Regions from separate parts of the Bradyrhizobium sp. 25ACV genome, predicted to be linked through region 1. Evidence: predicted binding sites of a transcription regulator. Region 1 holds the regulator's gene; each other region holds the start of a gene.
The links. Region 1 encodes PhoB, which activates phosphate uptake and scavenging genes when phosphate is short. Its sites were predicted from a motif close to TGTCATNNANCTGTCAT; they were not measured.
Positions count from the first base shown of each region.

Region 2: the regulator PhoB is predicted to act here: its motif matches at 2,136-2,152, upstream of RAD04_RS28580 (acetoacetate decarboxylase).
Region 3: the regulator PhoB is predicted to act here: its motif matches at 6,166-6,182, upstream of RAD04_RS38120 (DUF47 domain-containing protein).

Region 1 is NZ_JAVAYO010000013.1:244,508-254,494, forward strand. Features, by position in the region: gene RAD04_RS27685 (ATP-binding protein) at 1-1,262, shown strand, start outside; gene pstS (phosphate ABC transporter substrate-binding protein PstS) at 1,413-2,426, shown strand; gene pstC (phosphate ABC transporter permease subunit PstC) at 2,618-3,607, shown strand; gene pstA (phosphate ABC transporter permease PstA) at 3,612-4,463, shown strand; gene pstB (phosphate ABC transporter ATP-binding protein PstB) at 4,460-5,278, shown strand; gene phoU (phosphate signaling complex protein PhoU) at 5,290-6,006, shown strand; gene phoB (phosphate regulon transcriptional regulator PhoB) at 6,030-6,737, shown strand; gene RAD04_RS27720 (GcrA family cell cycle regulator) at 6,961-7,473, opposite strand; gene RAD04_RS27725 (acetylornithine transaminase) at 7,930-9,138, shown strand; gene argF (ornithine carbamoyltransferase) at 9,138-9,987, shown strand, end outside.
Region 2 is NZ_JAVAYO010000014.1:167,700-177,686, reverse strand. Features, by position in the region: gene RAD04_RS28590 (carbohydrate porin) at 1-48, opposite strand, end outside; gene RAD04_RS28585 (transporter) at 85-1,101, opposite strand; gene RAD04_RS28580 (acetoacetate decarboxylase) at 1,213-1,992, opposite strand; gene RAD04_RS28575 (patatin-like phospholipase family protein) at 2,193-3,368, shown strand; gene RAD04_RS28570 (YybH family protein) at 4,559-4,990, shown strand; gene RAD04_RS28565 (DUF3303 family protein) at 5,147-5,263, shown strand; gene RAD04_RS28560 (DUF3303 domain-containing protein) at 5,260-5,415, shown strand; gene RAD04_RS28555 (CoA-transferase) at 5,639-6,397, opposite strand; gene RAD04_RS28550 (CoA transferase subunit A) at 6,394-7,200, opposite strand; gene acdA (3-sulfinopropanoyl-CoA desulfinase) at 7,254-8,468, opposite strand; gene RAD04_RS28540 (peroxidase-related enzyme) at 8,525-9,100, opposite strand; gene acuR (acrylate utilization transcriptional regulator AcuR) at 9,117-9,794, opposite strand; gene RAD04_RS28530 (FAD-binding oxidoreductase) at 9,987-9,987, shown strand, end outside.
Region 3 is NZ_JAVAYO010000030.1:13,777-23,763, reverse strand. Features, by position in the region: gene RAD04_RS38150 (class I adenylate-forming enzyme family protein) at 1-798, opposite strand, end outside; gene RAD04_RS38145 (NnrU family protein) at 871-1,455, opposite strand; gene RAD04_RS38140 (hypothetical protein) at 1,525-2,103, opposite strand; gene RAD04_RS38135 (peptide chain release factor 3) at 2,355-3,977, opposite strand; gene sugE (quaternary ammonium compound efflux SMR transporter SugE) at 4,153-4,467, shown strand; gene RAD04_RS38125 (inorganic phosphate transporter) at 4,460-5,467, opposite strand; gene RAD04_RS38120 (DUF47 domain-containing protein) at 5,479-6,123, opposite strand; gene RAD04_RS38115 (branched-chain amino acid ABC transporter permease) at 6,280-7,248, opposite strand; gene RAD04_RS38110 (branched-chain amino acid ABC transporter permease) at 7,250-8,113, opposite strand; gene RAD04_RS38105 (ABC transporter substrate-binding protein) at 8,186-9,409, opposite strand; gene RAD04_RS38100 (ABC transporter ATP-binding protein) at 9,445-9,987, opposite strand, start outside.

The sequences.
Region 1 (9,987 bases):
CCCAGCCCTGGTCCGACCGGCTGCGGCATTCGACCGTGATCCTGATCGCCGCGGCGCTGGCGCTGTCCGTCGTCGTCTCGCTCGGCGAATTGTCGGCGCTGCACGCCGCGATCGTGTTCCTCTGTATCGCGGCGGCGGCGCTGGTCCCGTGGCGGCTGCATGATCCCGCCGCCTCGCGCGACGACGTCAGGCGCATCAACCCGGTCGAGAGCGCGGCAGTGGCCGCGGTCGTCGCCGGCATGCCGGATCCGGCGGTGCTGCTCGACCGCGCCGGCCGCGTCATCCACCTCAACGCCGCCGCCGCCCAGCTCGCGCCGGCGCTGCGCCGGAACGAGCTCGCCCAGTTCGCGCTGCGCTCGCCGGAGATCATCACGGCGCTGCGCGAGGCGATCGCGACCACCGAGCCGCGGCGCGCGACCTATCTCGACCACGTCCCGGTCGACCGCTGGCTGGAGCTCATGATCACGCCGGTGCCGGTGCCGACCAGCTTCGGCGGCGCCGACAAATGCATGCTGATGACCTTCCACGACCAGACGCCGCTGCGCCGGGTGGAGGAGATGCGCGCCGACTTCGTCGCCAATGCCAGCCACGAGCTGCGCACGCCGCTGGCCGCGCTGTCGGGCTTCATCGACACGCTGCAGGGCCAGGCCAAGGACGATCCCAAGGCGCGCGAGCGCTTCCTCGGCATCATGCACAACCAGGCCACCCGCATGGCGCGCCTGATCGACGACCTGTTGTCGCTGTCGCGGGTCGAGCTGTCGGCCCATGTCCGGCCCGACACCCTGGTCGACCTGCTGCCGATCATCCGTCAGGTCGCCGACGGGCTCGAGCCGCTGGCGCGCGAGCGCCAGGTCGAGGTCGAGATCCATCTGCCTGAAGGGGCGGTGATGATCGCGGGCGACCGCGAGGAGCTGCTCCGCCTGTTCGAGAATTTGATCGAGAACGCGCTCAAATACGGTGCCTCCGGCGGACGCGTCATCGTGTCGCTGACCTCAGCCGCAGCCACTGATGGAACTCAGGAAATCCGGATCATGGTCCGCGATTTCGGCCCCGGCATCGCGCCCGAGCACCTGCCGCGGCTGACCGAGAGGTTCTACCGGGTCGACGTCGGCGACAGCCGCTCGCAGGGCGGCACGGGGCTTGGATTATCGCTGGTGAAACATATTCTTAACCGCCATCGCGGCCGGCTTTTGATCGAAAGTGTGCCCCGGCAGGGCGCCACTTTCACCGCCTGTTTTCCCCAGGCTAAGACTTTAGTTTAGACCTGAAACTCACGCGATTCCAATCGCTTGAGTGTGTCATCCGACTGTCACGAAACCTTCGTAAAAGCACAGCCGACCGCTCCTAAAGGGGCGGCGCGGGGAGCGCGATCGGGCGCGGTTGGCGCTTCGCTCCCCCCAATGGAGACCAGCATGAATTTCCTCAAAACGATCGTCGCTGCCGGCATGGTCGCCGCTTCGACGACGGCGGCCTTTGCTGCCGACATCACCGGTGCCGGTGCCACCTTCCCATTCCCGATCTATTCCAAATGGGCTGACGCCTACAAGAAAGAGACCGGCAACGGTCTGAACTACCAGTCGATCGGCTCCGGCGGCGGCATCAAGCAGATCCAGGCCAAGACCGTGACCTTCGGCGCCAGCGACGCGCCGCTCAAGGCCGAGCAGCTCGAGAAGGACGGCCTCGTCCAGTGGCCGATGGTGATGGGCGCCATCGTCCCCGTCGTCAACCTCGAGGGCGTGAAGCCCGGCGAGATGGTGTTCGACGGCGAGACGCTCGCCAGCATCTATCTCGGCAAGATCACCAAGTGGGACGACGCCGCGATCAAGAAGCTCAATCCGAATCTGAAGCTGCCCTCGGACGCCATCACCGTGGTCCGCCGCTCGGACGGTTCGGGCACCACCTTCAACTTCACCAACTATCTCGCCAAGGCCAGCGCGGACTGGAAGAGCAAGGTCGGTGAAGGCACCGCGGTCGAGTGGCCGGTCGGCGTCGGCGCCAAGGGCAACGAAGGCGTGTCGGGCAACATCAGCCAGACCAAGAACTCGATCGGCTACGTCGAGTACGCCTATGCCAAGCAGAACAAACTGACCTACACCGGTCTCGTCAACAAGGCCGGCAAGCCGGTGCAGCCGACCGTCGAAGCCTTCCAGGCGGCCGCCTCCAACGCCGACTGGGCCAAGGCGCCCGGCTACTACGTCATCCTGACCGACCAGCCCGGCGAGAAGTCGTGGCCGATCACGGCGGCGACCTTCATCCTCATGCACAAGTCCGCCACCGACAAGGCGGCCTCGCAGGAAGCCATCAAGTTCTTCCGCTGGGCCTTCAAGAGCGGCGGCAAGGCGGCTGAAGAGCTCGACTACATCCCGATGCCCGAAGGCGTCGTGAGCCTGATCGAGAAGACCTGGGCTGCCGAGATCAAGAGCTAAGTAAGACCCTCGTGTCCCGGCCGCGGTGCGGCCCTGGCGATGCGAAGCATCGTCCAGTGTGCCGCTCCGCGAGGGCCGGAACTACAAGACTTCCGCTCCGGATCGGCGCGCGCCGCGTCCGGAGCGCGAGACCGACAAAAAGACTGACAACAAGCGTATATTATCGGGCACAGGGGATCGGCGTGGCAGAAATGGCCGTTCAGAGCGATGTAATCGACGACGCCGGACCGTATGACCGCGCCAAGGCGTTGAGCGCGTTCAAGCTCGGCGACGTCACCTTCTACTGGATCACGCGGCTGTCCGCGATCTCGGTGCTGCTCATTCTCGGCGGCATCATCGTCTCGCTGATCGTCGGCGCGTTCCCGGCGATGAAGGAATACGGCTTCTCCTTCCTGTGGACGCAGCGCTGGGCGCCGTCGGCCGATCCGCCCGTGCTCGGCGCGCTAGGGCCGATGTACGGTACGCTCGTCACCTCCTTCATCGCGATGCTGATCGCCATTCCCGTCGGTCTCGGCATTGCGATCTTCCTCACCGAGCTCTGCCCGCAATGGCTGCGCCGCCCGATCGGCATGGCGATCGAGCTGCTCGCCGGCATTCCCTCGATCATCTACGGCATGTGGGGCTTCTTCGTGCTGGGCCCGTTCCTGGCCAACACCTTCCAGCCCTTCATGATCAGGATCTTCGACGGCGTGCCCGTGCTGGGTGCGATCTTCGCGGGTCCGCCGTCCTATCTCAGCACGTTCAACGCCGCGCTGATCCTCGCCATCATGGTGCTGCCCTTCATCACCTCGATCTCGGTCGACGTGTTCAAGACGGTGCCGCCGGTGCTGAAGGAGGCCGCCTACGGCGTCGGCTGCACCACCTGGGAAGTCGTCCGCAGCGTGGTGATCCCCTACACCCGCGTCGGCATCATCGGCGGCGTCATGCTGGCGCTGGGCCGCGCGCTCGGCGAGACAATGGCGGTGACCTTCATCATCGGCAATTCGTTCCGCATCTCCTCATCGATCTTCGCGCCGGGCACCACGATCTCGGCGGCGATCGCATCCGAATTCGCCGAGAGCGACGGCCTGCACCAGTCCGGCCTGATCCTGCTCGGCCTCTTGCTGTTCGTGCTGACGTTCTTCGTGCTGGCCGCAGCGCGGCTGATGCTGATGCGGCTGGACAAGAAGGCGGGGAAGTAACGTCATGGCGCTCAATCCGATCTATTCGCGTCGTCGCCGCAAGGACATCGTCATCCGCGGGCTCTGCTTCGCCGCGGCCGCCTTCGGCGTCACCTGGCTGGCGCTGATCCTGATCACGCTGCTCTTCAACGGCCTGGCCGGCCTCAATCTCGAGATCTTCGTCGCGGATACGCCGCCGCCGGGTTCGACCGAAGGCGGCCTGCGCAACGCGATCGTCGGTTCGATCATCATGACGTTGATCGGCGTCGGCATCGGCGCGCCGCTCGGCCTGTTCGCCGGCACCTACCTTGCCGAATACGGCCGCAACGACCGGCTGACCTCGGTGATCCGCTTCATCAACGACATCCTGCTCTCGGCGCCCTCGATCATCATCGGCCTGTTCATCTATGGCGCGGTGGTGGTGCCGATGCGTGGCTTCTCCGCGATCGCAGGCAGCCTGGCGCTCGCCGTCATCGTGATCCCGGTCGTGCTGCGCACCACCGAGGACATGCTGCTGCTGGTGCCGAATCCCCTGCGCGAGGCGGCCTCGGCGCTCGGCCTGCCACGCTCGCTGGTGATCAAGCGTATCGCCTATCGTGCGGCCCGGTCGGGCCTCATCACCGGCGTGCTGCTCGCCACCGCCCGCGTCGCCGGCGAGACCGCGCCGCTGCTCTTCACCGCGCTGTCGAACCAGTTCTTCAGCCTCGGCCTGAACAAGACGATGGCCAACCTGCCGGTCACCATCAACAACTTCGTCCAGAGCCCCTACGCCTATTGGAAGCAGCTCGCCTGGAGCGGCGCGCTGCTGATCACGCTCACCGTGCTTGCCCTGAACATTGGCGCGCGCATCCTCGGCGCCGAGAGGACTGCAAAATGACCGACCTGTCCGTATCCATGAGTTCCAACGCTCATCTGGCCTCGCAGCCGCTGCCGGAAGCCCCGGCCAAGGTGACGGTGCGCAATCTCAATTTCTATTACGGCGAGCACCACGCGCTGAAGAACATCAACCTGACGCTGGGCGCCAACCGCGTCACGGCGTTCATCGGCCCGTCGGGCTGCGGCAAGTCGACCCTGCTGCGCATCTTCAACCGGATGTACGACCTCTATCCGGGCCAGCGCGCCACCGGCCAGCTCATGCTGGACCAGACCAACATCCTCGACCCCAGGCTCGACCTCAATCTGCTGCGCGCCCGGGTCGGCATGGTGTTCCAGAAGCCGACGCCGTTCCCGATGACGATCTACGAGAACATCGCCTTCGGTATCCGCCTCTACGAGAAGATCTCGAAGTCGGAGATGGACGACCGCGTCGAGAAGGCGCTGCGCGGCGGCGCGCTCTGGAACGAGGTCAAGGACAAGCTCAACGCCTCCGGCCTGTCGCTCTCCGGCGGCCAGCAGCAGCGTCTGTGCATCGCCCGCACCGTCGCGGTGCGGCCTGAGGTGATCCTGTTCGACGAGCCCTGCTCGGCGCTCGACCCGATCTCGACCGCCAAGGTCGAGGAGCTGATCCAGGAACTGTCCGAGAACTACACGATCGCGATCGTCACCCACAACATGCAGCAGGCCGCGCGCGTCTCCGACAAGACCGCCTTCATGTATCTCGGCGAGCTGATCGAGTTCGACGACACCAGCAAGATCTTCACGTCGCCGAGCGACCGGCGCACGCAGGATTACATCACCGGCCGGTTCGGCTGAGGAGACGCGACATGGGTACCGAACATACCGCAAAAGCTTTCGACACCGACCTCCAGGAGCTCACCCGCCTGGTCGCCGAGATGGGCGGCATCGCCGAGCGCATGATCGTCGATTCCGTCGACGCGCTGATCCGCCGCGACGTCGCGCTCGGCCAGCGCGTCGTCACCATCGACGCCGAGCTCGACGCGCTGCAGAAGCGCATCGAGGAACGTGCGGTGCTCACCATCGCCCGTCGCCAGCCGATGGCGGTGGATCTGCGCGAGATCGTCGGCGCCATGCGCGTTGCGACCGACCTCGAGCGCATCGGCGACCTCGCCAAGAACATGGGCAAGCGCGTCGCCGCGCTGGAGACCGACTTCCATCCGCTGAAGCTGTTCCGCGGCCTGGAGCACATGACCGACCTCGTGCAGCAGCAGGTCAAGTCGGTGCTGGACGCCTATGCCGCGCATGATCTGCCGGCGGCGATGGCGGTGTGGAAGGGCGACGAGGAAGTCGACGCGATCTGCACCTCGCTGTTCCGCGAGCTCCTCACCTACATGATGGAGGATCCGCGCAACATCTCGTTCTGCATCCATCTGATGTTCTGCGCCAAGAACATCGAGCGGATCGGCGACCACGCCACCAACATCGCCGAGACCGTGTTCTACATGATCGAGGGCCAGGCGATCACCGACAAGCGGCCGAAGGGCGACATGACCACCTTTGCCACGACGGTCCCGAATACCTGAAGACTTGAAGGAGCGACGACCCGATGGGCGCACGCATTATGGTGGTTGAGGACGAGGAAGCTCTCACCGAGCTGCTTCGCTACAACCTCGAAGGCGACGGCTATGACGTCGAGACGGTCATGCGCGGCGACGACGCCGACACCCGCCTCAAGGAGCACATCCCGGACCTGATCGTGCTCGACTGGATGCTGCCGGGCCTGTCAGGCATCGAGCTGTGCCGCCGCCTGCGCACGCGGCCCGACACCAAGCAGCTCCCGATCATCATGCTCACCGCGCGCGGCGAGGAGAGCGAGCGGGTGCGGGGACTTGCGACCGGCGCCGACGACTACATCGTCAAGCCGTTCTCGGTGCCAGAGCTTTTGGCGCGCGTGAAGGGCCTGCTGCGGCGCGCCAGTCCTGAGCGGCTCGCGACGGTGCTGGCCTATGGCGACATCGAGCTCGACCGCGACAAGCGCCGCGTGGCGCGCTCGGGCCGGCCGATCGATCTCGGCCCGACCGAATATCGCCTGCTGGAGTTTTTCCTGGAGCATCCCGGCCGCGTGTTCTCGCGCGAGCAGCTGCTCGACAGCGTCTGGGGCCGCGACATCTACATCGACGAGCGCACCGTCGACGTCCATATCGGCCGCCTGCGCAAGCTGCTCAATCTCGGCCGCGAGCAGGACCCGATCCGCACCGTCCGCGGCGCCGGCTACGCGCTCGACGACCGCTTCGCGAAGGCGGAGCAGACGTAAGGTTTGCAGGCGTTGGGGTTTGGTGGGCTGCCGCCACACCCTCAGTGTCGTCCCTGCGAAAGCAGGGACCCATAACCACAGGGCGTGGTTTAGCGAAGACTCGGAGTGACCATTTCGCGCGACAACTGCGCCCTGTGGTTATGGATCCCCGCGTTCGCGGGGATGACACCGAGTGGTTTGAGCCGTCATCGTGTGACGGCTGCAATCAGTTAGATCAACAAGCTCAGCGCGGACCCGGCTTCGCCGGCGCGCGACGGCGATCCGCCGCCGGCTGATACGCCACGCGCGAATGCTGGGCGCAGTAGGGCAGGCCGGAGAGTGCCTTGCCGCCGCAGAAGAAGAAATCCGGGCTCGAGGGATCGCCGACCGGCCAATGGCAGGTCGCCTCGTTCAGCTCGAGTAGCGACAGCCGCTGGCTCATCGGCACCACGTTGTCGTAGGTGACCGGTTCAGCCTCCACCTCGACCTCGAAGGCCTGCGCCAGCGCGGTGTTGCCGCGCGCGATGGGACGGGTCACCCGCATCATGTGCTGCGCGGGACGCGCCTTGCGCGGCCGGGGCGCTGCCGATGAAGGGCTCTTGGCGCGGCCCGACAGACCGAGCCTGTGCACTTTGCCGATCACGGCATTGCGGGTCACATTGCCGAGCTCAGCTGCGATCTGGCTGGCCGAAAGTCCGGCCTCCCAGAGCTTTTTCAGCTGCTCGACGCGATCGTCGGACCAGGTCAAAACCGTCATTGCACCCTTTCCCTCGCTACGCGCCAGCCATCCTGGGGCCTCGCAGCGATTGCCTAAGTCTTCAAAAACCCGTGCCGCCAGAATCCCTTAAGGCTCGCCGGGCGCGTGACTGACGCCTGAACGTTTACGCCGGTACATGAGGACTCTTGAGATCAGAACCGCTGCACGAGATGTCGTATCTGACAATCCAAACGCTACAATATGGCGTGACTCCCGCGCAAGAGTCCGCCGACTCGCTTCCACATGTTCCGTGGTGAAAACCCGCAAAATCGGCACCGCAAGACTACGGATTCAGCGTTTCCCGAGGCTTTCCGGGCGGCATTGACACCCGTCTTGCCAAGCATAAGATAGTCCCGCGTGCCGCCCTTAAAAGGCGGCACGTTTCGTTTTCCGGGCCGGTCGATGGTGCGTTGCGCAATGCACGCGTCACACCGTCCTCAACATTCAAGTGACATCATGACTAACAGCGCAGCGCCGCATTTGCTCCCCGTTTTCGCCAGAGCCGACCTCGGCTTCGAGCGCGGCGAAGGCTGCTGGCTGATCGCGACGAATGGCGATCGCTATCTCGATTTCACCTCGGGCGTGGCTGTGAATGCGCTCGGCCATTGCCACCCGCATCTGATCAAGGCGCTGCAGGAGCAGGCGACGAAGCTCTGGCACATGTCGAACCTGTTCCAGAGCCCGGATGGCGAAAAGCTCGCCAACCGGCTTTGCAACGAGAGCTTTGCGGACTTCGTGTTCTTCTGCAATTCGGGCGCCGAAGCGCTGGAGGGCGTGATCAAGCTGGTCCGGCATCATCACTTCTCCAAGGGCCATCCGGAACGTTATCGCATCATCACTTTCGAAGGCGCGTTTCACGGCCGCACCCTGGCAACGCTCGCGGCGACCGGCTCTGCAAAATATCTCGAAGGCTTCGGTCCGCCCATGGAAGGCTTCGACCAGGTGCCGCATGGCGATATCGAGGCCGTCAAGAAGGCGATCGGTCCGCACACCGCCGGCATCCTGATCGAGCCGATCCAGGGCGAGGGCGGCGTGCGCTCGGCAACGCCGACCTTCCTCAAGGCGTTGCGCCAGCTTTGCGACGAGAAGGGCCTGCTGCTCGCCTTCGACGAGGTGCAGACCGGCATGGGCCGCAGCGGCGATCTGTTCGCCTATCGGCGCACCGGCGTCGCGCCTGACGTGATGTCGCTGGCGAAGGCGCTCGGCGGCGGCTTCCCGATCGGCGCTGTGCTGGCGACCGCGGATGCGGCGGCCGGCATGGGGCCCGGCTCGCACGGCTCGACCTTCGGCGGCAATCCGCTGGCGATCTCCGCGGCCAATGCGGTGCTCGACGTCATGCTCAAGCCCGGCTTCTTTGACCACGTGCAAAAGATGTCGCTGCTGCTGAAGCAGAAGCTCGCCTCCGTGATCGACCGTCATGGCGATGTCGTCAGCGAAGTGCGCGGCGAGGGCCTTCTGATCGGCATCAAGGCCGTGGTGCCCTCCGGCGATCTCGTCGCGGCACTGCGCAATGAAAAACTGCTCACGGTGGGTGCCGGCGACAATGTCGTGCGTTTCCTGCCGCCACTGATCGTGACCGAAGCCGAGATCGAGGACAGCGTCGGGCGGCTCGAGCGCGCCTGCGTCGCAATCTCGTCCAGCCAGACCAAGCGGGCGGCAAGCTGATGAGCAAGTCCCCGAAGCACTTCCTCGATATCAACGAGCTGCCGCTGTCGGAGCTCAAGACCATGCTCGCGGCGTCCTCCGCCATGAAGGCGAAGCAGAAGGCGCAGCAGCCGGTCAGGCCGCTCGAAGGCAAGACGCTGGCGATGATCTTCGAGCGCCCGTCGACCCGGACACGCGTGTCGTTCGACGTCGCGATGCGCCAGCTCGGCGGCGAGCCCATCATGCTCACCGGTGCCGAGATGCAGCTCGGCCGCGGCGAGACCATCGCCGACACCGCGCGCGTGCTGTCCCGCTATGTCGACGCCATCATGATCCGCATCCTCAACCACGATGCGCTGCTGGAGCTTGCGGCCAACGCCACCGTGCCCGTCATCAACGGCCTGACGCGGCGATCGCATCCCTGCCAGGTGATGGCCGACCTCATGACCTATGAGGAGCATCGCGGCCCGATCGAGGGCAAGACGGTGGCCTGGACCGGCGACGACAACAACGTGCTGGCGTCCTGGGCTCACGCCGCCGAGCGCTTCAAGTTCCAGCTCAATGTCGCAACGCCGCCGGAGCTCGCGCCGAAAAAAGCGATGCGCGACTTTATCAAGGCGACCGGCGCGCCGATCATGCTCGGCACCGATCCGGAGGCCGCCGTGAAGGGCGCCGACTGCGTCGTCACCGACACCTGGGTGTCGATGGGCGACAAGGAAGGCGAGCATCGTCACAACGTGCTCAAGCCCTATCAGGTCAACGGCAAGCTGATGTCGCTGGCCAAACCCGATGCGCTGTTCATGCACTGCCTGCCCGCCCATCGCGGCGAGGAGGTCACGGATGAAGTGATCGACGGTCCGCAATCGGTCG
Region 2 (9,987 bases), on a different contig from region 1:
GGCGAGCGCGCTCGTCGCCGTACAGGCCAGCGCAAGAGCGGCCGCCACGGATATTTGGGTCCCCCAACTCACGATCGACACACGCTACTTGAAGATACCGGTGCGCCGCATGAACAGATAGGCCGCGGCAACCGAGGAGGCCATCAGCACCGCGGCCCAGAGGAATCCGCTCTCGACCTCGGTCAGCGGCAGGCCCTTGGTGTTCATGCCGAAGATGCCGGTGATCAGCGTCGGCGGCAACAACAGCGAGGTCACGATCGAGAGGGTGTGGAGATGGCGGTTGCTCTCCTCCTCGTTCTTGAAGCGCAGCTCTTCCTCCAGCAGGCGACTGCGCTCGCGCAGCTCGACGATGTCGTGATCGAGCCCATCGAGCCGCTGCGCGAGCTTGCCGGCCTGGATCCGCAACGCCGGCGACAAATGATCGGTGTTCTTCTGATCGAGACGGTGAAACAGCGTGCGCAATCCGGTGAGCTGCCGATGCAGCCGCACGCAAGTGCGGCGCAGACGGCCGAGATTGCGGCGCATCTCCGGCTTGGCGTCGTCGGCCAGGATGCGCTCCTCGATATCGTCGATCTCCTGGCCAAGCTTGTCGGCCATCCGGTCAAGCGTGTCGGCGACCTCGTCGACGATCTTTTCGAGCAGATGGGCGACGTTGTCGACGCGGTAGCCGCCTTCGAGCACCCGCCGCGCGGCGTCCGCCGAGCACAGCGCCTGGTGGCGGCCGGAGACCAGCAGCCGCTCGGTCATGGCGAAGCGCAGGAACGCGGTCTCCTCCGTCGCGCTGTCGATCTCGCGCACGAGGTCGGAAAACACGCCATAGACGCAGTGATCGATGAGGTGAAGCTGCTGGAAGGTGTCGCTCGACAGCAGCAGCTCGCGCGCGAGCGGCGGCAGCTGCGACGCCGCGATCCAGGGCCGCGCCCGCGCGTCAGTCAGGTTGAAATGCAGCCAGAGCCGGCCGTCATGGCTGAACTCGATCGGCCGATCGACCGGCAGCGCCTCGGCACTGCCGTCGCTGTGCAGGCGGAAGGCCCAGACCAGGCCGGGAATGGCGGGTTCGCCGTCCGATAGTGCGCTGACAAGCTTTGCCGGCTCAGCCATGGCCAACCCCAACCGCCAACAACTGCCCCATTCCGGAAGATGGCTGACGGCATCTTCCGGACCCCACGCGGGTACTCAATTACGCCAGTGTTACAGTTTGATGATGCCGCCCTATTCCGCCGCGAGCCCCGTCGCGGCCGCCTCGGCTTGCCTGATGTAGTCGTGCACGACGCGGCCGAACGGCAGCGTTAGATCGGCAATGTAATGATGGGCGCCGAGGCAGCGGCGGACCGGGAAATCCGCAACCGGCGCGTTGACATGAGGCACCAGATGCAGCCGGCCCGGCCCCATCCAGGAGCCCTTCGGCACGATGTCGACGAGGTTGATCGCGACCAGTTGGCAGACCTCGAGACGGCCGTCCACGCCCGGGATCATCTTCAGATTGATCTGGGTTTTCGACAGCGTGGCGCGGGTGAGATCGCCGTTGCCGGCCATGCTCTCGTGCTTGTAGCCCATGGTGCCCATGGCGACGAGCTGGCCGGCATATTCCAGCGTGCCCGTCAGCGTGTCCTTGACGATCTCGAGTTTCGGATGGGCGTACTTCTTGGGAAAGCCCCAGATCTCGCGGCCGGCGGCGATCGGCGGATCGTCGTCGAGATACATCTGCGAGACGAAGTTGACGTCCTCGCCGTTGAGGCGCGCGGGGATGACGAGGCCGGATTCGGTGTAGCTGCCGAAGCCGGAGGAATCCGGCATCCTGATCCATTCGTAATGCACGATCGGCTGGTCGATCGGCTGTAATGGCTCAGGCAGGCCGGCGCGGATCAGCTCCGGGTCGGTCTCGTAGGTGATGACGAGGAACTCGCGGTTGACGAACCGATACGGCCCGGCCGGATAGCTCGGCCCTGCCGCGGGCATGGACGGAAGTCTCAGCACGTCTTCGCTTCGCATCGCTGGTCTCCTGTGAATCCTGATCGGCGGCAATTGCTAGCGATCCTCATTGACTGCGATGTGAAGCTTTTCCGTCAGGCGCACGACCCCCTGCCATTGCAGCGTGGTCGGTCTGCATTGCCGGCGATGCATCGGTACCGCCTTGTCATCACGCCGTCACCACGGGACGCAATCGTCTGGCGCAAGCAGGAGGCATCGCCATGGACGCCCGCACGTCGCAACCGACCTATCAGACACATCAGGCGCCCTCGCGGGGCTGGCGGCCCGAGCGCTGCGATCGCGTCGCGCTGGTGCTGCAGGGCGGCGGCGCGCTCGGCGCCTACCAGGCCGGCGTCTATCAGGCGCTGCACGAGGCCGGCATCGAGCCCGACTGGGTCTGCGGTGTCTCGATCGGCGCAATCAACTCCGCCATCATCGCCGGCAACAAGCCGGAGAAACGGCTCGAGGCGCTGCGCATCTTCTGGGAGCGCATCACCAACCGCAAGATCTGGCACTACACGCCCGACGGCGACATCTTCCGCCAGTGGCGCAATCTCACCAGCGCCTGGATGACCTCGGCGATGGGACAGCCGGGCTTCTTCACCCCGCACCAAATGAACCCCTGGTTCAGCCCGGTCGGCGCGCGCACCGCGACCAGCTATTACGACACGATGCCGCTGAAGGAGAGCCTGCTCGAGCTGGTCGACTTCGATCTCATCAACGAGAAGAAGGTCCGCTTCGCGGTCGGCGCGGTCAACGTGCTCTCGGGCAATTTCATCTATTTCGACAATTCCCATGACGAGATCGAGCCGGAGCACATCATGGCCTCCGGCGCCCTGCCCCCGGCGCTGCCGATGGTGCGGATCGGCACCGATCATTTCTGGGACGGCGGCATCGTCTCCAACACGCCGCTGCAGCATCTGCTCGACCAGGAGGATGCGCTCAATTCGCTGGTGTTCCAGGTCGACCTGTTCAGCGCGCGCGGCGTGCTGCCGCGCTCGATCCAGGACGTGATGGCCCGCCACAAGGACATCATGTATTCCTCGCGCACGCGCCACAACACCGACGTCTATCGCCGCACCCACAATCTCAAGGTCCTGCTCCACAAGGCGCTGGCGAAGTTGCCGGACGAGCAGCTGTCCGACGAGGAGCGCAAGCTCAAGGCGAGCCTGTGCCACATGCCGGAGATCGCGATCCTGCATCTGATCTACCAGCAGAAGGCCTATGAGGGCGACGCCAAGGACCACGAATTCTCGGGCACCTCGATGCGCGAGCACTGGACCAGCGGCTATGAGGACACCAAGCGCACCCTGAAGCGCCGCGACTGGATCAAGATGCCGGAGGAAGGCATGGGCCTCGTCGTACACGACGTGCACCGGGAGACGGAGAGCGCATAGGAGCCCTCGTGTCCCGGACGCGCTGCAATGCGTAACATTGCTGCGCAGAGCCGGGACCCAGACACTGCGCGGTCCGTCGCAACATAGGCCCCGGCTCTGCAGCGCATCGTCCTTCTGGACGATGCTTTGCATCGCCAGGGGGACGCTGCGCTGCGTCCGGGGCACGAGACTGCCCATAAAACATGATCCATTCAGAAGACACACTGTCGCATTCTCGCGACCCATTTCGCCCGAGCTTTGCTCTCTTCGTTGCCCTTCTTGTTCAGAAAGGGCGCAGGGAAGGCCGGGCGCCGGCTGGCACCCGCGGTCCCGTGTGCGAACAAGACGCGCACGGGGTGGACAACAGGTGTAGCCGGGCGACCGGCCTTCCCTGCGCGAATGGCTTTACGGCTTATGTCGTGCTCTCCCCGGGGAGCGATGCACTATTGCCCCCGTCGCCTTGCGGATGACTGATGTGCAGACCCGGTTGGGCCGCAACATCACCGCAACACTTGACGCACAGACCCCGGGCGTCAGGACCACACGATTTTGCCGTCCGCGCACATCCCCGTTCCTGTCCCCGATGGCTTGCGTGCGCTCACCATCGAGGCCGAACCGAGGACGCCGTCAGCGCCGTGTCGTATCGCGCGTGCCGCTGCTCACGGGGATTCCCGCCCTGCAGCCAGCCCAGCGCGCCGACGCCGTCGCGGCCACCGCCTCCCGGCCCGCGTCTCGTGACGATCGCGAAACGCCCCTTATGGCGGGCGGGATGGGCCATTGATACGACATATCCGAAATTCGGTAAACAAGAATGTTTTTGCGTCGGGGGATTGACAGGGTGTTTTGCCCGACGGGCGGCGGGCGGGTGTCACCGTGACTGAATATTCGATGCAATAGCGTAATGGGCGTTCGGGTCCCTCCCCTAATCACGGGGGGCGGGCAACAGCAGATCGTTTCGAGCAAGTCGCTCCCCTTCGGGCCGCGCCTGCCAGGGACAAAGAGCGCGCCTGGTCAAGCGCTCGAGCCGCGACATGGAGTCCTCGTCAGGTCAATTGCCCGTCAATTTCCACAGCGAAGCTTCGTCAACGGTGCTGACGGTAATTCTCCGGAATTGCCGTTGCGTCTGCCCCGGTCTGGGATGGGCCATTCAATGCATCCACGTCGAGACAAGACGACTGCCCCTGTATCTGTATCGTACATTGAGTCTGGAGATGATCATGCGCAACATTGCATCGGCGATTGCAATCGTGATCGCGTTGAGCGCGCCGGCTTTGGCTCAGAAGGCCGAGATCGAAGCAAACAATGCGAAATGGATCGAGATGTTCAACAAGGGAGATTTTTCCGGGATTGCGTCCCTCTACAGCGCCGATGCGACCGCGCTCCCGCCCGGCTCCCCGATGGTGCAGGGCCGACCTGCCATCGAGGTCATGTGGAAAAGCATGGCTGAACAAGTGACCGATCCGAAGCTCACAACGGTGGATGTCAAGCCGCTCGGTTCTTCCGCGGCCCGTGAGATCGGCACGTTCGTCCTGAAGACCAAGGGATCGACACCGCAGGACGTGACCGGAAAGTATGTCGTCGTCTGGGAGAAGGTCGGAGACGACTGGAAGCTCGCCACCGACATCTGGAACGACGGCAAGTAGTCGTCTTACATCCAAACCAGCGCTTGCGCAGAAAGCAGGAGGGATCAAACCGACGCGCGTGTTCATTCGCCGTTGTCATTCGATACGCAGGCGCTATCGTGCGCATGCGGCGCAGCCGCGACATTCATCCGATAATTCTAGCCATGGGAGAATCGCATGAAATTCATAACCACCTGGAGCGTACCTCAAGGCACCTTCAATGCAGCCGTCGCCCGCTTTCTCGAGACCGGTGGCGCACCACCCGAGGGCTGCTGGGTCGCTGGCATGGCATGAATGGACAGGGATTTGCGATCTCTGAATCGAGTGATCCAAAAGCCATGTACCGTTGGCTCGCGCAATGGTCTGACCTGCTCCCGTTGACCGTCACGCCCTGCCTTGAGGACGGAGACGCGGGCGAGGTGATGGCGTCGCTTCCCAAGCGTTGATCATCAAGCGAGCGAAGGGTTCCTTCGGGCTTGCTCCGCCTCTCCCGCTTGCGGGAGAGGCCGACGCGCTCACAGAGCGCGGCGGGTGAGGGCTCTCACCGCGCAGGGACGCCCTCGGCCATCCTCTAGCAATCCCGACGCGGAGACACCCCCACCCCGCCCCTCCCCCGCAAGCGGGAGAGGGAGCCGAGTGCCGATGCCGCCGCATCCTGCACACCATACGCTATCGCCTGGCCTCCGTCGGACCGGGCATATTGCCTGCAAACTGCGGATAACACTCGCGCAGTTCCTCGCGAATTCGGCCCCGGATCAAGGCCAACGTCGCCTCGTCCGGCAGCGGCGTCGTGACCTCGCATTGCTCGTTGTCGTACGAGAATCCCGTCGTGCCTCGAATGTCGCGCCAACCATATCCCGGATGGCTGCTCTCGAGGCGAAAGCGTCCCGCCTCTCGGTCGAAGGAAAACAGCGCCGCATTGGTCAGCAGCGCATGAGGACCGCCTCGCCGATAGACTGTCTCGTCGGTGACTCCAGGCGCGGAGACGAAGTCCACGTGCTCCACCAGGGATCGCAGGCTGTGCTCTTCACGGAACAGAATGACCCGCGGCACCAGGAAATACAGGTAGGCGGAGCCGAACGAGCCGGGCCACCTGACCGGATTGTTCGGATAGTCGCCGGTGCCAACAAGATTGACGTTGCCCTGGCCGTCGATCTGGCCGCCGCCGAGAAAGAAGGCGTCGAGGCGCCCCTGCGCGGCGCAATCGAACAGCTCCTCGGCACCGCCGGTGAAGGAATTGTGCTTGACCGACCCGAGGATCGAGACCTGCACGTGCTCCAATCCGTCACGCTGGTTGAGCGCGCGCAACAGCATCGCTCCCGCCGCCGGCATCGGCGACGATTGACCGACTGCAACATGCCGCACGCCTTTCAGCAGCCGCGAGATCGTATAGATCATCAACTCGCGGCTGGTGCACGCCTCGCTCATGCCGCGCTCCCCAGGCCCCGAACGTAGGCCTGGAATCCCTCCGGCGAGCGCGCCGCTCGCGCGTATTTCTCGACTTCCTGCCCGTCCCTGGGATACTCCGCGTAAAGCCCCGTCGGCCACGCACCCTTCTCGAGCTGTGCCACCGCGCTCACATAGATCGCGGGCAGGACGCCCGCGGCCATTTTCTCGTCGTCGAGCAGCGAGACCTCGGAGATGCGCTCGACGGTGACGAAAGCCTTCTTCGACGCATGGGCCAGCAGCATCGTTTCGCGCCGGCGCCCCAGCCGGACGTTGCCGAACCGGTCCGCTTCAGGTGCATGAAACAGGGCGATGTCGGGCTGGATCGCGGAGACCACGACGATCTTCTCAGCGTCATCGAACGGATTGGACGTCACCTTCCAATCGTCGCGCTTCTCCAGGACGTCGCTGCCGATGATGCCGCGGATCGGCATGAACGGCACGCCCTTCTCCACGGCCGTCAGACCTGCGAACACCGCCGGACAGGTGGCATCCCGGAGGCGAATGGATCCATCGCGCACAGCCCGGCTGAAACAGGGCGCGCCGCCCGCTTCGCCGAGACTGACGGCGCTCGTCTCCAGCGTCGCCACGGCACCGGCGCCGATCAGCATATCGACTTGCATGCCGCCAATCGGCGCGCAGACCACATGGAGATCGCGAATGCCGCGATCGATCAGCATCCGAACCAATCCCGGGGCCGCGGCGTAATCGTCCGGCGCCAGGCCGAGCTTGCACCCCGACGGTATCATCTCCGCCATCTCTCGCGGCGTTACGAAGTCTGTCATCTCTTCTCTCCCTCGGCTCCCGATCAACACGCCGCGTCGCGCACGATAGCGCCCTAGTCCTTTGCCGCAAGGTCCCTTGACACGACGTAGCCATCGCGCGTCTGCGGCAGCTTCCAGCCCAGGACCTTGCTGGCAACCAATGTGCGCAGCACCTGGGCCGTGCCGCCCCCGATCGTGAACATGCGGACATCGCGCGCCATCCGTTCGAGCGGAAAGTCGCGCGAATAGCCGCGGGCTCCGAACACCTGCAGGGCGTCGTTGACGATCTTGATGGCGGCTTCCGAGGCGAAGATCTTCGCCTGGGCGGCAAGCATGGGATCGGGGAATGCGCTGCCGCCCGGCCCGCGTGAAGCTGCCGCAGCGTGCAGCATCAGGCGCGATGCGGTCAGCTGCGTCTGCATATCTGCGAGCATCCAGTGCAGCCCCTGAAATTCGCCGATCGGCCGGCCGAACTGCTCGCGCGTCTTCGCCCATGCGATGGCGTGCTCCAGCGCGCCGGCCGCAATCCCCATGGCGACCGTGCCGGCGCCGACACGCTGGCTGTTGTAGGCATTGATGAGGTCGGCGAAGCCGCGCTTGAAGCCTGACGGCGGCAGCACCACCATGTCCGGCGTGATCTCGAGGTCCTCGAAGACGAGCTCGCCCTCGGGCATGCCGCACAGTCCCATCGTCGTCTCGCGCTTGCTGACGCGGAGCCCTTCCGCCTCGCCGCGTACCGCCAGGAAGCCGCCGACGCCCAGCTCCTCTCCGCTCTCGTCGAACACGCGCGCAAAGATCAAATGGAGGCGGGAGACCCCGGCGCCGGTGATCCAGTGCTTCTTGCCGTTGAGAACATAGCGGTTGCCACGTTTGTCGGCTCGCGTCGTCATTCCGCTCGCGTCACTGCCCGCGTCGGGCTCCGTGATGCAAATGGCCGGCTTGTCGCCATCCAGGACGAGATCGGCGGCGAGCTTTTTCTGCGCATCGGTCCCATAGGCCATCACAGTCGAGATGGCGCCCATGTTGGCCTCGACCACGATGCGCGCAGACACGGTACAGGACCGGGCGATTTCCTCGATGACCAGCACCGTGTCGAGGAAGCTCCGACCCTCGCCGCCATATTCGACCGGAATGGTCATTCCCATGAAGCGCTCGGCCTTCAGCGCCTCGACGACGTCCCATGGATATTCACGCGACCGGTCGATGTCGGCAGCACGTTTGCGGATCGTCTCGTTGGAGAGCGCAGCAGCCCTCTCCTTCAGCGCCAGCTGCTGGGATGAGAGCTCCATGTCCGTTCTCCATGTCCGCGGACAAGCGTGCTTGCCGAACAGGTCCGTCGGCCCGGTCAGCCGCGTCCCATGTTATAGAATTCCGGGTTCGGACGCATGCTCGTGACGTTGGCAAGCCGGTTGGAGAGGCCGAAGAAGGCCGAGATCGCGGCAATGTCCCAGATGTCGTCTTCCGTGAACCCGTGCGATTTCAGCGTGGCGAAATCGGACTCGGACACGTTGTAGGCCTCGGTCGACACGCGCACGGCGAAGTCGAGCATCGCCTTCTGCCGGTCGGTGATATCCGCCTTGCGGTAATTGACCGCGACCTGATCGGCAATCAGCGGATCCTTGGCGCGGATGCGCAGGATCGCGCCGTGCGCGATGACGCAATACTGGCATTGATTGAGGTTGCTGGTCGCAACCACGATCATTTCCCGCTCGGCCTTGGTGAGGTTGCCGGGCTTGTCCATGAGCGCGTCGTGATAGGCAAAAAATGCGCGAAACTCGTCCGGCCGGTGCGCCAGCACGAGAAAGACGTTCGGGATGAAGCCGGACTTCTCCTGGACGGCGACGATGCGGGCGCGGATGTCCTCCGGCATGTCGGCCAGATCAGGGACAGGGAAGCGACTAATTGCAAGTGCCTGGGTCATGGCCTGGTTATCCTTGTTACTCGTCGATGGAAATCGGTACGATCACGCGTTCCTTCGCCTGGATCATCGCGAGAAATCCTCGCGCGAAGACGTCGAGCGCGTCGGGGCGTCTTTCCAGCTTCGCCCGCAGCACCGCGCCCTCCCAGCCGATCCAGAAGAAATGCGCGAGGCTGTCGCAGTCGACGCCTTCGGGGATGTCGCCCGCCTGCTGCGCCGCGCGGAGGCAGCGCGAGGTCCGCGCTTCCCAGTCCCTGAAGACGGCGGCCAGGCGCTTTCGGAACGGCTCCGGCAGCGCCCCCATCTCTTGTCCGAGATTGCCGACGAGACAGCCACGTCGATAACCGTAGCGAGCCATGCCCGACCGCGCGTCTGCGATGAAATCGCGCAGGCGGTCCAGCGGCGCCCGCGCTGCATCGTCGAACCATCGATCCAGCTTGCGGGCGAAATAGGCGGCGTAGGCATCGATCAGTTCGAGGCCGAAAGCCTCCTTGCTGCCGAAGTAGTGATAGAATGACCCTTTCGGCACGTCGGCGGAGTCAAGGATCTCCTCGACGCCGACGGCGCTGAATCCCTTCTCGGTCAGAATCGCAACGCCCGTCCGCAACAGACGCGCGCGCGGCGCGTTCGGCTGCGACTGGTCCTTGGGAGGACGGCCCCGTCGGCGCGGCTCTGAAACCGAGGCTGCTCTGTTCATGAAGATTTATTAGACCGATCGGTTTGCCAAATCAACCCTCTCCCTCCCATGCCTCAAATCTCCCGCGGACCGCATTCGTCACCGGCTCCAGATTCGAGACATCTTGCCGTTAGACTCCCCGCACCAAACGTGGACAATACCCGGGCACGTCACGTGCGCAGTGCACACCAAGATGCGCCAGGGGAAACGAAAA
Region 3 (9,987 bases), on a different contig from region 1:
CTTGAGGTAATCGGCCGCCTTGAACTCAGGCATGATGATCAGCGCGCCACTGCTGCGGATCATCGTCGTGATGTTGGCGACGATTCCGGTGACATGGCCGAGCGGCACTGCCGCGATCGATCGATCCGCTTCCGTCAACTGCAGGCAGGACACGAACACCATCGAGGAATGGACGATGTTGCAATGGGCCAGCATCGCGCCCTTCGGCTTGCCTGTCGTGCCCGAGGTGTAGAGGATCATCGCGGTATCCTCTTCGCTCACCTCGATCGGCGCAGGCGCTGGCGGGTTGTCGGCGAGCGCGGCAAAGCGCGAGCGAACCGGATCGTCGTCGACGGCGATGCGGTGGATCACATCGGGCACCTCCTGCGCATCGGGCAGCCGCTCTGCGAGCCCTGCCTCGTGGATCAGGATCTTGGCGCCGCAATCGGCGAGGACATAGGCGATCTCCGGCTTCTGCTGGCGCGTGCTGAGTAGCACGGTGACCAGCCCTTCATGCGCGGCGGCAAACAGCAGCAGCGGGAATTCGATGCGGTTGCCGAGCAGGATCGCGACGCGGTCGCCGCGCTGCAGACCAAGCTTGCGGAAGCCCGCGGCGATCCGCGCGGCCTGCTCCACGGCCTGCCGCCAGCTCAGCCGGACATTGCCGCAGATCAGCGCCTCGCCATCGGCATTGCGATCGCGCGCCTCCGCGATCATCGCCCACACGCTCGCCGGCCGATCCGAAAATGCCGGCACCACCCGGTCGCCGAAGCGAGCCTCGAACCGCATCGGCGGGATCTGAGATTGCGACCAATCCATCGAACGGCCCTCGGCTTGTTGCTCTTGTCAGCTTCCGCGCATGGACATCGGGTTTCGTCTTGTGCTGACCGGCTAGACCCCGATCACGGGAACACCGATCACGACCGGATGGAACGCGAAGGCCAGCGCGAGATAGGCGACGACGCCGACGACGACCGCAATCAGATCATTGCTGACGCCGCCCACCGGGATCGGCGGGCCGCCGGCGTCGGTGCGATGCTTGAGCGAAATGCGGTCATACACCGCCCAGCCCAGGAACGAGCCGAACAGGATGATGGAGCCGAGATCGCCATTGGCCAAAAGATGCGCCGCCGCCCACAGCTTGATGCCGGCCAGCATCGGATGCTTCAGCGTCGCGTAGATGCGGCCGCGCAGATAAGAGGCGACCACCAGAATGACCGCGGGCAGCATCAGCGCGAGCGTGATGTGCTTCATCGCCTTCGGCGGATACCAGACGTCGATCCAGCCGGAGCTGCGGTAATGGGCAAAGCCCCAGATGATCAGCGCCAGCCCCGCGAGCGAGACCACGGTATAGAGGATCTTGTAGGTCCCCTCGCCCAGCCTCGCGATCGCCTGCGCGCGCGCCTCACGTTTGGTGGTGAACACATGGGTCGCAAAAAACAGCGCAAGCCCCAGGATCATGACCAGCAGACCCACGACATCCTCCCCGCAAAGCAGCCCCGCCTCTGAGGTATCATCGATTGGGCCGTGGTCGCAACTGATGCGCTATTTGCCCAGCTCGCGATTGTCGACATAGCGGATCGCGATCGGCCGCCCGGCCAGCGCGCCGCCGAGTCCGCCGGTGAATTTCAGCGGCAGGCAAGCCTTCAGTGATGAATTGATCGCATCCAGATAGGTCGTCCGGGTATCGGCGGGAACGCCAGGAGTTGCGAAGGTCAGGCGCGGCGGGCCGATCAGGCCGCCGGCCCTGTTGAAGCTGAAACGCACCGACATCTGCATGCCCGCGCGCGGATTGTCCGATGGCGGCGACCAGCAGCTGCGCAGCTCGGCGAAGAGGTCGCCGATCGTGTCGAGATCGTGATCGGGCTTTTGATATTTGGCGCGGTCGGCCTCGGACGGCACAGTCTCGATCGTGAGCTGAAGATTCTGGCCGTAAGGATAGTCGATCTCGGGAATGCAGGGACCGGGTTCGAGCGGGCTGCAATAGGACGGCGTGCAGGGCTGGCCGTCGAGCACGCTGCAGGGCTCGTGCGCGAACGGTATCGGGTTGATCTGGCGGCGCTGCGCGTCGGCGGCGATCGTCGAGATCGCCAATAGGATGAAAACGAGGATGCCGCGCCACATGGAGTGCACTCGCAAAGCCATGCGATAAAAGTGGCGTTGCCCATCAACGCGTCAAGTCCGAGCGCATTCACATGCGCGCGTTCAACACCGGTATCGTCGCCCGGCCAGTGCGCAATTGCGCACTAGGACCGGGCGACCCAGTACTCCGTGACGGCGGTTATGGAATCGAGAGGCTGCGGCGTACTGGATTCCCCGCCTTCGCGGGGAATGACAGCGGAGGGTGTGACTGAAAAGCGGGCGGAGCGCCCACCCTACCCCTTCTTCTTGACGTCCTTGACGTTGGTGAATTCGATGCCCTCGGCGCGCTCTTTGGTGTAGCCGAGATAGAACTCGTTTCGGGCGAGATACACGGGATCGCCGTCGACGTCGTCGGCGATGCTGGAGGTGTTCGCGGCGATGAACGTGTCGAGCTTCTTGCGGTCCTCGGAGGAGACCCAGCGCGCGAGCTGGAATTCGCTGACCTCGAACTCGACCGGCAATGAATACTCCGCCTCCAGCCGTGCCTTCAGCACGTCGAGCTGAAGCGCGCCGACGACACCGACCAGCGCCGGCGCACCGTCGCGCGGCCGGAACACCTGCACCACGCCCTCTTCCGACATCTGCTGCAGCGCCTCCTTCAGCTTCTTCGCCTTCATCGCGTCGGTGAGACGGACGCGGCGGACGATTTCCGGCGCGAAACTCGGCACGCCGACGAAGTTGAAATCCTCGCCCTCGGTCAAGGTGTCGCCGATGCGCAGCGTGCCGTGATTGGGAATGCCGACGACGTCGCCGGCGAAGGCTTCATCCGCGACCGAACGGTCCTGTGCGAAGAAGAATTGCGGGCTCGACAGCGGCATGCTCTTGCCGGTGCGAACCAGCTTGGCCTTCATGCCGCGGCTGAGCTTGCCCGAGCAGAGGCGCGCAAAGGCGATGCGGTCGCGGTGGTTCGGATCCATATTGGCCTGGATCTTGAACACGAAGGCGCTCATGCGCGGATCGGTGGCCTCGACCTTGCGCTGGTCGCTGTCCTGCGCGCGCGGCTCGGGCGCGAACTTGCCGAGGCCTTCCAGCAGGTCGCCGACGCCGAAATTGCGCAGCGCGCTGCCGAAATAGACCGGCGTCAGATGGCCCTCGCGGAACGCGTCGAGCTCGAACGGTTTTGACGCTTCGGTGACGAGCTCGAGCTCGTCCTTGACCGCGGAGACATCGAGATTGGCATTGAGCTTGGCGAGCTCGGCGATCTCGATCTGCTGCGCCGCGCCGGTCTTGGCGCCGCCGCCTTCGAGCAGGCGCACGCCGCCATTGGCGACGTCGTAGGTGCCGAGGAAGTCGCGGCCGCGTCCGACCGGCCAGGTCATCGGCGTGGTGTCGAGCGCCAGCGTCTTCTCGATCTCGTCGAGCAGCTCGAACACGTCGCGGCTCTCGCGGTCCATCTTGTTGATGAAGGTGATGATCGGGATATCCCGAAGACGACACACCTCGAACAGCTTTCGAGTGCGCGCCTCGATGCCCTTGGCGGCGTCGATCACCATCACGGCGGAATCGACCGCCGTGAGGGTGCGATAGGTATCTTCCGAAAAGTCCTCGTGGCCCGGCGTGTCCAGCAGGTTGAAGACAAGGCCCTCGAACTCGAAGGTCATCACCGAGGTCACGACCGAGATGCCGCGCTCGCGCTCGATCTTCATCCAGTCCGACCGCGTGTTGCGCCGCTCGCCCTTGGCCTTGACCTGGCCGGCCAAGTTGATGGCGCCGCCGAACAGCAGCAGCTTTTCGGTCAGCGTGGTCTTGCCGGCGTCGGGATGGGAGATGATCGCAAACGTGCGCCGCCGCGCCACTTCGGCGGCAAGCGGGGAACGGGCCGGCGATTCGGCTGTGGTGGCGGCGATGTCGGACATGGCGGGAGCGTGTGGCAGGGAAAACGGGCCTGATCAAGCCTCATTTGGTGATTGCGGAGCCCTCCGGCCAGCCCCATATCGGCCTTGGCCATACTGGCCTTGGGGGGAGGACGACCTCCCCGGCCCATCAGCACATCAGTCGCGGGGACGACCCTGCCTTGAATGGAGGGTCGTCATGGCCTGGAGCATCCTGTTCGTCGCGGGCCTTCTCGAGATCACCTGGGCGATCGGCCTGAAATACACCGAGGGCTTTAGCAGGCTTGTTCCGTCCGTCGTCACGCTCGTGGCCATGGCCGGCAGCGTCATCCTGCTCGGATTCGCCCTCAAATCCCTACCCGTGGGAACCGCCTATGCGGTCTGGACCGGCATCGGCGCGGTCGGCACCGCAACGCTGGGCATCATCCTGTTCGGCGAGCCGGCCACGGCCCTCCGCCTTGCCAGCATCGGGCTGATCGTCGCCGGGATCGTCGGGCTGAAGCTGGTTACTTGACCAAGATCTTGACCGCCCACCAGGTCAGCGCCGCCACGATGGCCGAGGCAGGAATCGTGATTACCCAGGCATAGACGATCGAGCTGGCAACGTTCCAGCGCACCGCCGAGACGCGGCGGGCGGCGCCGACGCCGACGATGGCGCCGGTGATGGTGTGCGTGGTGGAGACGGGAACCCCGAGATAGGTTGCCATGAACAAAGTCGCGGCTCCGCCGGTCTCGGCGCAAAAGCCCTGCATCGGGGTCAATTTGGTGATGCGCAGGCCCATGGTCCGGACAATGCGCCAGCCGCCCATCAGGGTGCCCAGCGCCATCGCCGCCTGGCAGGACAGCACCACCCAGAACGGCACCGAGAAGTCGCTGCCCAGATGGCCCTGCGAATAGAGCAGCACCGCGATGATGCCCATGGTCTTCTGCGCGTCGTTGCCGCCATGGCCGAGCGAATAGAGCGAGGCGGAGGCGAATTGCAGGATACGGAAGGCGCGATCGACCGCGAACGGCGTCGAGCGCACCGAGGCCCAGGACACGATCGCCACCAGCATCATCGCCAGCAGGAAGCCGATCAGCGGCGACAGCACGATCGCCAGCACCGTCTTGGTCAATCCGCTCCACACCGCAGCCGAGACCCCGGCCTTGGCCATGCCGCCGCCGACGAGCCCGCCGATCAGCGCATGCGACGACGAGGACGGAATGCCGAGCGCCCAGGTCACGAGGTTCCAGACGATGGCGCCGACCAGGGCCGCGAAGATCACCTGGGCGTCGACGATCGAGGGATCGATGATGCCGGTGCCGATGGTCTGGGCGACGTGCAGGCCGAACACCATGAAGGCGACGAAATTGAAGAATGCGGCCCAGAACACCGCGAATTGCGGCCGCAACACGCGGGTCGAGACGATGGTCGCGATCGAATTGGCGGCGTCGTGCAGGCCGTTCAGGAAATCGAACAGCAGCGCGACGGCGATCAAGCCGACCAGGACGGGAAGACCCAACGCGGCATCCACAGCGGCCTGCCCTAAACTTGCTCGATGACGATGCTGTTGATCTCGTTCGCGACGTCGTCGAAGCGATCCGCCACCTTCTCGAGGTGGTCGTAGATCTCGACGCCGACGATGAAGTCCATCGCATTGCCGTCGCGATGCTTGAGGAACAGCTCCTTAAGGCCGATGTCGTGGAGGTCGTCGACGCGGCCCTCGAGCTTGCCGAGCTCCTCCGTGATCGCGGTCAGCATGGCGACGTTCGGGCCGATCGATTGCATGAGCGGCAGCGCGCGGCCGACCAGATTGGCGCACTCGATCAGAAGCCCGCCAATCTCGCGCATCGGCGGCTCGAAGGTGCGGACCTCGAACAGCATCACCGCCTTGGCCGTCTGCTGCATCTGGTCGATGGCGTCGTCCATCGACGTGATCAGGTTCTTGATGTCGCCGCGGTCGAACGGGGTAATGAAGGTGCGGCGCACCGCCGTCAGCACCTCTCGGGTGATGTTGTCGGCGTCGTTCTCGAACTGGTTGACGCGCTGGCAATAGACCGGCGTCTCCTCGCCCCCGTTGAGCATGCCCTGGAGCGCGATGGAGCCCTGGATCACCGTCTGGGCATGCCGGTCGAACAGGTCAAAGAACCGTTCTTCCTTGGGCAGGAAAGCACGAAACCATCGCATCATGGGGGTAGGCTACCGGTTGGAAATGGCCCGGCCCTGTCGGACCGTCATGAAACTGTCATAGACCATTTTCGATCCGCGCGCGTGTCATCTCACGCCCGCGGAGCCGGATCATCCACCGCTTTCAGACGGCCGGTAAACCGTTTTTGAATCAGCTACTTAGAGCGATCGCCGGAAGTAATGCGCGATTTCGCCGATGACGCCGCGGCGGAAGGTGAGCACGCAGACCACGAAGATCGAGCCCTGGATCACGGTCACCCACTGGCCGAAGCCGGCGAGATATTGCTGCATGGCGATGATCGCGAAGGCACCGACCACGGGGCCGAAGATGGTTCCGAGGCCGCCAACCAGCGTCATCAGCACGACCTCGCCCGACATCGACCAATGCACGTCGGTGAGTGAGGCGTTCTGCGCCACGAACACCTTCAGCGCACCGGCAAAACCGGCCAGCGTTCCCGACAGCACGAAGGCCAGGAACTTGTACTGGTCGGTGCGGTAGCCCAGCGAAATCGCGCGTTGCTCGTTCTCCCGGATCGACTTCAGCACCTCGCCGAACGGCGAGTTGATGATGCGGTAGATCAACAGGAAGCCGGCGAGAAACCCGACCAGCACGACGTAATAGAGCACGGTCGGCTTGGAGAGATCGAGGACGCCGAACATGCGTCCCTGCGGGATACCCTGGATGCCGTCCTCACCGTGGGTGAACGGGGCCTGGAGGTAGATGAAGTACAGCAGTTGCGACAGCGCCAGCGTGATCATCGAGAAATAGATGCCCTGGCGGCGGATCGAGATGTAGCCGGTGATCAGCGAGAGCACGAAAGCCGCGGCGATGCCGACGAGGATGCCGAGTTCGGGCGGCAACGCCCACACTTTCAGCGCATGCGCGCAGCAATAGCCGGCGGTCCCCAGGAACATGGCGTGGCCGAACGACAACAGGCCGCCATAGCCGATCAGCAGATTGAAGGCGCAGGCGAGCAGCGCAAAGCACAGCGCCTGCATCACGAAGAACGGGTAGACGCCCGTGAATGGCACCGACGCCAGCAGCAGCGCCATCACTAAGAAAGCGATCATCTCGTCGCGCATCGCGCGAGGGGTCACCGGCAGCGTGTCGTCCGTCAGGGTTGTCATATCAGGCCGCCCTTCCCGTCAATCCCGTTGGCTTCACCAAGAGCACCAGCACCATCAGCACGAACACGACGGTGTTGGAGGCCTCGGGATAGAAGTACTTGGTCAGACCCTCGATCACACCGAGCGCGAAGCCGGTGATGATGGAGCCCATGATCGAACCCATGCCGCCGATCACGACCACCGCGAACACGACGATGATGAGGTCGGCGCCCATCAGCGGCCGCACCTGGTTGATCGGCGCCGAGAGCACGCCCGCGAGCGCGGCAAGGCCGACGCCGAGACCATAGGTCAGCGTGATCATGCGCGGCACGTTGATGCCGAAGGCGCGCACCAGCGTCGGATTTTCGGTGGCGGCGCGCAGGTAAGCGCCGAGCTGGGTCTTCTCGATCAGGAACCATGTCGCCAGACACACGACCAGCGAGAACACGACCACCCAGCCGCGATAGATCGGCAAGAACATGAAGCCCAGATTCATGCCGCCCTTGAGCTGGTCCGGAATGGCGTAAGGCAGACCGGAGGAGCCGAAATAGTTCTGGAACACGCCCTGCACGATCAGCGCGATGCCGAAGGTCAGGAGCAGGCCGTAGAGATGGTCGAGCCCGGTCAGCCATTGCAGCATGGTCCGCTCCAGGATCATGCCGAAGATGCCGACGACAACAGGTGCGATCAGCAGCGCCCACCAGTAGTTAATGCCGCCGAGGCTCAACAGGAAATAGGCAACGAAGGCGCCCATCATGTAGAGCGCGCCATGGGCGAAATTGATGATGTTGAGCATGCCGAAAATCACGGCAAGCCCGAGACTGAGCAGCGCGTAGAACGAGCCGTTGATCAGTCCCACCAGTAGCTGAGCGTATAGAGCCTGCATCGATCCCGCACCCGGTCCCTTCGGCGTTCCCTGAAAGTCGCCCGCGGGCCTGATGGCCCGCGGGCGGTTGTCTTACTTCTTCAAGAGCGCGCACTTGCTCTCGGACAGCGGCGTGAAAGCCTGGTCGCCCGGCACCGTGCCGACCAGCTTGTAGAAGTCCCACGGCCCCTTGGATTCGGAGGGCTTCTTCACCTCGAACAGATAGGCGTTGTGGATGGTGCGGCCGTTGGGCTGAATCTCGCCCTTGCCGAACAGATCGTCCTCCGTCGGCATCGACTTCATCTTCTCGACGACCTTGACGCCGTCATGGGGATTGCCGCCGAGCGCCTCCAGCGCCTTGAGATAGTGACGCACGCCCGAATAGACGCCGGCCTGCACCATGGTGGGCGGCGCGTTGTTCTTCATCTTTTCAGCGAAGCGCTTCGAGAACGCCCGGGTCTGGTCGTTCATGTCCCAGTAGAAGGTCTCGGTGAAGTTGAGACCCTGCGCCGTCTCCAGCCCGATCGCCTTGACGTCGGTGAGGAAGAGCAGCAGCGCCGCGAGCTTCTGGCCGCCCTTGCCGATGCCGAACTCGGCGGCCTGCTTGATCGTGTTGGTGGTGTCGCCGCCGGCATTGGCAAGACCGATGATCTTTGCCTTGGATGACTGCGCCTGGAGCAGGAAGGACGAGAAGTCCGGCGTGTTCAGCGGATGCTTGACGCCGCCAATCACCTTGCCGCCGTTGGCGGTGACGACCGCCGTGGTGTCACGCTCGAGCGCGGCACCGAAGGCGTAGTCGGCGGTCAGGAAGAACCAGCTGTCGCCACCGGCCTTCACCAGCGCCTGACCGGTGGTATGGGCCAGCATGTAGGTGTCGTAGGTCCAGTGCACGGTGTTGGGCGAGCACTGCGCGTTGCTGAGATCCGAGGTCGCCGCGCCCGAGTTGATGTAGACGCCGTTCTTTTCCTTGATGACGTTGTTGACGGCGAGCGCCACGCCGGAATTCGGCACGTCGACGATGATGTCGACCTTGTCGACGTCGAACCATTGCCGCGCGATCGCGGTGCCGATGTCGGGCTTGTTCTGGTGATCGCCGGAGATGATGTCGATCTTCCAGCCCTTCGCAGCCAGGCCGGAATCCTCAACGGCCATCTGTGCGGCGAGGGTCGAGCCGGGACCGCCGAGGTCGGCGTAGAGGCCGGACTGATCGGACAGCGCGCCGATCTTGACGGTCTTGTCCTGCGCGGACGCGACGCCTGTGACGGCGAAGGTGAGCGCGGTGGTCAGCAGCAATGATGCAATCGACTTCGTCTTCATGCAACTTTCCTTTTTGAATTTTCTCGTTGGCGGTACTAGACACCCAAATAGGTGTGGAGCTTGTCCATGTTGGCGGCAAGATCCGCATTGGAAAATCCGTCAATGATCTTGCCGTGCTCGACCACGTAGTAGCGGTCGGCGACGGTGGATGCGAAGCGGAAATTCTGCTCGACCAGGAGGATCGTGAAACCCTCCTTCTTGAGTCGCGCGATGGTGTGGCCGATCTGCTGGATGATGACCGGCGCCAGGCCCTCGGTCGGCTCGTCCAGCATCAGGAAGCTCGCGCCAGTGCGCAGGATGCGCGCGATCGCGAGCATCTGCTGCTCGCCGCCGGACAGCTTGGTGCCCTGGCTATTGAGCCGCTCCTTCAGGTTCGGGAACAGATCGAAAATCTGATCGAGCGGCAGCCCGCCTTCACGGACCACCGGCGGCAGCATCAAATTCTCCCGCACGTCGAGACTGGAGAATATGCCCCGCTCTTCCGGGCAGAATGCGATGCCCATACGGGCGATCTTGTCGGAGGTCGCGCGGATGATCTCCTGGTTGTTGAACTTCACCGAGCCGGTACGCTTGCCGAT